2 regions of the Fictibacillus halophilus genome follow, and region 1 is predicted to be linked to the other one. Evidence: riboswitches for the same ligand, from Rfam matches in the RefSeq annotation. Region 1 holds a riboswitch; the other holds the start of a gene.

Region 1 (3,181 bases):
ACGCGATCATGCTAACGTTGCCTAACATACCGCATGAAAGTGTTCCTGTAGGCGAGACAGAAGATGATAATGTACCTGTACGTCATTGGGGAGATGTTCCTGAGTTTGCTTTTGAAGCAAAACCTCACTGGGATCTCGCAACTGAACTCAATATCGTTGATTTTGAACGTGGAGCAAAAGTGACAGGCAGCCGTTTCGCTTTTTATAAAGGTCTAGGAGCTCGTTTAGAGCGTGCACTTATCAACTTTATGATGGATCTGCACGAAGATGAGCATGGCTACACAGAGGTGCTGCCTCCGTACATGGTTAACCGTCAAAGCATGACAGGAACAGGTCAGCTTCCTAAGTTTGAAGAAGACGCATTTAAAATTCGCGAAGAAGATTACTTCTTGATTCCAACTTCTGAGGTTCCTGTAACGAACATGCACCGAGAAGAGATTCTAACAGCTGACGAACTACCGATCACATATGCGGCGTACAGCGCTTGTTTCCGTTCTGAAGCAGGTTCTGCAGGACGCGATACGCGCGGTTTGATCCGTCAGCATCAGTTCAACAAGGTAGAGCTTGTTCGCTTCGTTAAACCTGAGGATTCTTATGAAGAGCTCGAGAAGCTTACAGGACACGCTGAAAAAGTACTTCAGCTGCTCAACCTTCCGTACCGCGTACTCAGCATGTGTACGGCTGACCTAGGATTCACAGCAGCTAAGAAATACGATATTGAAGTATACCTTCCTAGCTATGGTGAATACCGCGAGATTTCTTCTTGCTCTAACTTTGAGGACTTCCAAGCGCGCCGTGCTCAAATTCGTTTCCGTAGAGATGCAAAAGGAAAGCCAGAATTCGTTCATACGCTAAACGGATCTGGACTTGCGATCGGTCGTACAGTAGCCGCTATCTTAGAGAATTACCAACAAGAAGATGGAACTGTAGTGATTCCAGAAGTTCTGCGTCCATATATGGGTAACAAAGAAGTTATTAAGTAAAAAATGAAGAAGCTGACTCAAAAATGGTCTCTAAAAGGGCTTTTAGAGTCAGCTTTTGTATGTTTAAGGGTGTAAAAGGTTTCAGGTGGTAAGCACTGTTTTAGCGGCGTACGTGTAATAAATAAAAGAACACGTACCGTAAAAATGCACCTCCAAAAAAGGTAAAATAAAAAACAAAAAAAGTTTTTAAAAACCGTTGACACTTTATTTATCATCATGTTATTATAGTTCTTGTCAGTCACACGGAGGTATACCCAAGTCCGGCTGAAGGGATCGGTCTTGAAAACCGACAGGGGTTTAACGACCCGCGGGGGTTCGAATCCCTCTACCTCCTCCATATACATATTCAACCTCATCTGAGTTTCTCGGATGAGGTTTTTTGTTATGTTTTTTTCAAAACTTTAATGGAAGCACAGAAACTGCCATCGTTCATTTTGGAAAAACTCGGAGAAAACCCTAAAATAATTAAACCTTTGATATCAACTTATGTAAGCGCTAACACTTTAAAGCGATAAAATTAAGTATTGACAGAACTTTTAGACAGAGCGTATGATGACAACTATAACTTAATTCAATAATGCAATGCTTATTCAGAGAGACCGAGGGATCAGGCCCTATGACGTCCGGCAACCTCCATATTGGAACGGTGCTACTTCCTGCAGAATGATGATTCATTCTGGAAGATAAGTCGATGTTTACTTATTCGCCCTCTTCCATGAAATGAAGAGGGCTTTTTTATATGGTAAGGGGGAGGACATATGATCGAAATCAAGGACGTGACGAAATTATATAAAGTAAAAGGCAAAGAGATCATCGGAGTGAAAAATGTTTCACTGACGATAGAAAAAGGTGAGATCTTTGGCATTGTAGGATATAGCGGGGCTGGGAAGAGTTCGTTGCTGCGCTGTCTTAATTTATTGGAAAAACCAACATCAGGAGAAATCAAAATCGATGGCATCTCCATTACGAAGCTAGGGAAAAAGGAGCTGCGCTTGGAGCGTCTTAAAATCGGTATGATCTTTCAGCACTTTTATTTGATCAGTGCGAAGACGGTTTTTGAGAACATCGCTTTCGCTTTAAAAGCAGCCGGGAAAACGAAAGAGGAAATCAACCGTAAGACATACGAGCTTTTGAAGATGGTGGGATTAGAGAATCAAAAAGATCAGTACCCTTCTCAGCTGAGTGGTGGCCAGAAACAGCGAGTAGGCATCGCGAGAGCTCTTGCCAATGACCCGAAGGTTTTACTTTGTGATGAAGCTACTTCAGCTCTTGATCCGAATACAACGAGATCTATTCTTTCCCTTCTGAAGTCCATCAATAAAAAATTAGGAATTACGATCGTGCTGATCACTCATGAGATGGAAGTGGTAAAAGAAATCTGCCACCGAATGGCCATCATGCAGGATGGGGAAATCATCGAGTCGGGAGATGTGTATAACATTTTTGCTAACCCAGAAAAAGAGCTTACTAAAACGTTTATCAGCTCTGTGATTCAGATGGATCTACCAGAACCGCTCCTAAAGAACAGAAAAGGGACCGTCATCAAGATACAGTTTAAAGGGGCCATTGCAGAAGAAGCCGTAGTTTCTGAGCTTTTCCAAAACTTTAGTGTAAAAGGAAATATCCTTCACGGTAAGATCGAATATATTCAAGACACGCCGCTTGGAATCTTCATCATGGAACTAGTCGGTGAAGAGGCAGAAGTAAAGCGAGCGATTTCGTATATTGAAAGTCGCATAGAAAATCTTGAGGTGGTGAAACAAGTTGCTTGATTCTATTTTAAATATCCTTCCAGATTTGAATAAAGCATTTTTTGAAACATTATATATGGTCGCCATATCACTAGGTGTTTCATTAATTGTTGGTCTACCGCTGGGAATCATCCTGTTTGTTACCGACAAAGGTCTGTTGTTTGAGAATGTGTGGATCAAGCAGATAGCAGGCATTCTTGTGAACTTGGTCCGCTCTGTACCATTCATCATTTTATTAGTCGCTTTATTACCGTTGACTCAACTCATCACCGGAACAACGATCGGACCAACTGCAGCATCTGTCTCTTTATCCGTCGCAGCCATCCCTTTCTTTGCGAGGCTCGTAGAAACCTCTTTACGAGAGATCGATAAAGGAGTGATCGAAGCGGCCGTTGCAGTGGGCGCTACGCCATGGATGATCATACGTGAAGTACTCCTTCCAGAAGC
Region 2 (3,181 bases), on a different contig from region 1:
ACGGTAGCAGGGAGTGGCAGGAATGGTGCGCCGAAACATGTTGAGAACGTAGCTTGTGGTGATGTTACGCCTCTTTCTGTTCCTGCTAGTTTGCTTGTGTATCCTGATAAGAAGTGATACATTGCTTGTTCTTTAGTAAGTTTGCTGATTGGAGGCAGTACACCGAATGCGTCAGCTGTTAAGAAGATGATTGTGTTCGGGTGTCCTGCGACACTTGGTTGAATAATATTTGGAATAGCATCAACAGGATACGCTGCGCGTGTGTTTTCTGTTAGTGAAGAATCTTTATAATCAGCTTCTCTCGTAACTGGGTCGATCATCACATTCTCTAAAACACTTCCAAAACGAATCGCGTTCCAAATTTGTGGTTCTTTTTCTTTAGAGAGGTCGATTGTTTTAGCATAACATCCACCTTCGATATTGAAGACACCAGTGTTAGCCCAACCATGCTCATCATCTCCGATCAAACGACGATTCGGGTCAGCAGATAAAGTAGTTTTTCCAGTTCCGGATAGTCCGAAAAATAAAGCCACATCTCCTTCATTCCCAACGTTTGCAGAACAGTGCATAGATAGAATGCCTTTTTCAGGTAGAATGTAGTTCATGACAGAGAATACAGATTTTTTAATTTCACCTGCGTACTCAGTACCACCGATCAAAACAATTTTCTTCTCGAAAGAAACGATAATAAATGTCTCGGAGTTTGTTCCATCTTCAGCCGGGTTAGCTTGAAATCCTGGCGCTGAAACAACTGTGAATTGAGATTCATGAGTATCTAGCTCATCGTGGTTCGGGCGCACAAACATTTGATGAGCAAAAAGGTTATGCCATGCATACTCATTGATTACTTGGATAGGAAGGCGATACTCGCGGTCTGCACCAGCAAACCCTTTAAATACGAATAATTCTTCTTTATTCCCTAAGTATTGGAGGACTTTTTTGTATAATTTATCAAAGTTTTCTGGTGAAAATGGCTTATTTACCTTTCCCCAATCGATTGAATCTTTAATGGAAGCATCTTCAACGATAAATTTATCCTCAGGGGAACGGCCTGTATATTTCCCCGTTGTAGCTTGAAGTGCTCCTGTGGATGTAAGGATGCCCTCGTTACGCTGAAGAGATTTTTCTACTAAAACCGGAACAGGTAAGTTCTGGTGAGTTGTTTCACGGGTCACAAGATCGTTTAAGGTTGTCGTAAATTCCAAAGTATTCATATGAGACAGTACCATCCTTTATCCTAGAGTGATATATTCGAAAATTAGTATAACACATTGAATTAAATAATGTATACTATTTTATGAAAGTGCATCAAAAAAGTTCTTGCTTCCTAAAAAAAGATTAAAATCATGTGAATTATCCATCTTATTTAAAACGCTTTCATTCTATAGAATATAATACTCTAAACTAATTGCTATTCATAGGGTTTTCTATTGACAGAGAGTGCTCATTACGCTATCATATTTCGAGAACGGCTACTCTTATTCTGAGTAGGTGGAGGGACAGGCCCTATGAAACCCAGCAACCGACATGAAAGTGGTAACAATAACGCCACTGGAAATGAAAAGGTGCTAACCTGCAAGGTGAAAATAACCTTGGACAATAAGAGGTTGAAGGCATTATGGTTTTAAAACCTTTTCCCTCGTGAATGTATGTGAAACAGGGAAGGGCTTTTTTTATGCCTTTTTCAGGTTAAGAACATAAACTGTGTAAAATAGATAAGAATAAAGTACCGTATCATACTGAAAGCAGTTAAAGGGAGGATATTAACTTGTCCAAAAAAGTTAGTCGTCGTTTATTTACATCAGAATCCGTTACAGAAGGCCATCCAGATAAGATCTGTGATCAGATCTCAGATGCGATTCTAGATGAAATTTTAGCTAATGATGCAAATGCTCGTGTAGCATGTGAAACATCTGTAACTACAGGTCTTGTACTTGTTGCAGGTGAAATCACAACTTCTACTTATGTAGATATCCCAAAAGTTGTACGTGAGACAATTAAAGAAATCGGTTATGATCGTGCAAAATATGGTTTCGATTCTGAAACGTGTGCAGTATTAACTTCTATCGATGAGCAATCTGCTGATATCGCGATGGGTGTTGACCAAGCTCTTGAAGCAAGAGAAGGTTCTATGACAGATGCTGAAATCGAAGCAATCGGTGCAGGTGACCAAGGTCTAATGTTCGGATTTGCGTGTAACGAAACAGAAGAGCTTATGCCTCTTCCAATCTCGCTAGCTCATAAATTATCTCGTCGTCTTACAGAAGTTCGTAAGACTGAAGAGATTCCATACTTACGTCCAGATGGAAAAACTCAAGTAACTGTTGAGTATGATGAGAACGATAAGCCAGTACGTATCGACACAATCGTCATTTCTACTCAGCATCACCCTGAGAACACACTTGAAGAAATTCAAAGAGACATCAAAGAAAAAGTAATCACACCTGTTGTTCCTGCTGAGTTGATCGACGAGAACACAAAATACTTCATCAACCCAACTGGCCGTTTCGTAATCGGTGGACCACAAGGTGATGCTGGTCTTACTGGCCGTAAGATCATCGTTGATACTTACGGTGGATATGCTCGTCACGGTGGCGGTGCATTCTCAGGTAAGGACGCAACTAAAGTTGACCGTTCAGCTGCTTATGCTGCTCGTTATGTAGCTAAGAACATCGTAGCATCAGGTCTAGCTGACAAAGTAGAAGTTCAGCTTGCTTATGCAATCGGTGTAGCTCAACCCGTTTCAATCGCTGTAAACACTTTTGAAACAGGAAAAGTTTCTGAAGAAGTTCTTGTAGAACTAGTTCGCAACAACTTCGATCTTCGTCCGGCTGGAATCATTAAGATGCTTGATCTTCGCCGTCCGATCTACAAGCAAACTGCTGCATACGGCCACTTCGGACGTACTGACATCAATCTTCCTTGGGAAAACACAGATAAAGCTGCAGAGCTTAAGAAACAAGCGAATATTTAATGATATGTTAAAGCAGACTTCCTAATGGAAGTCTGCTTTTTTTGTAGTGATCCGTCAGTTAAGGAGGATCTGTTGAAAATCGAAAAAATTTTTAAATAAGGAATTAATCAGAAGTTTTACTGAAAAAAATGTACCTTATTGACGGATATAATTGTGATTACCTCGTGTAAAATTCTTGGTGTCCCCCTGATAAACATTTGAACCGCT

Evidence for each region. A riboswitch is a leader RNA that binds a small molecule or an ion and turns the genes downstream of it on or off. The one in region 1 is predicted to bind S-adenosylmethionine.
Region 2: linked by a shared signal. The riboswitch ahead of metK (methionine adenosyltransferase) and the one ahead of I5J82_RS20075 (methionine ABC transporter ATP-binding protein) in region 1 are both predicted to bind S-adenosylmethionine.

The regions. Positions count from the first base shown of each region.
Region 1 covers NZ_JAEACF010000007.1:6,994-10,174, forward strand. Annotated here, with positions in the region: gene serS (serine--tRNA ligase) at 1-983, shown strand, start outside; tRNA gene I5J82_RS20070 (tRNA-Ser) at 1,228-1,320, shown strand; SAM riboswitch class I at 1,567-1,673, shown strand; gene I5J82_RS20075 (methionine ABC transporter ATP-binding protein) at 1,742-2,755, shown strand; gene I5J82_RS20080 (methionine ABC transporter permease) at 2,811-3,181, shown strand, end outside.
Region 2 covers NZ_JAEACF010000001.1:2,368,306-2,371,486, reverse strand. Annotated here, with positions in the region: gene pckA (phosphoenolpyruvate carboxykinase (ATP)) at 1-1,214, opposite strand, end outside; SAM riboswitch class I at 1,476-1,606, shown strand; gene metK (methionine adenosyltransferase) at 1,769-2,974, shown strand.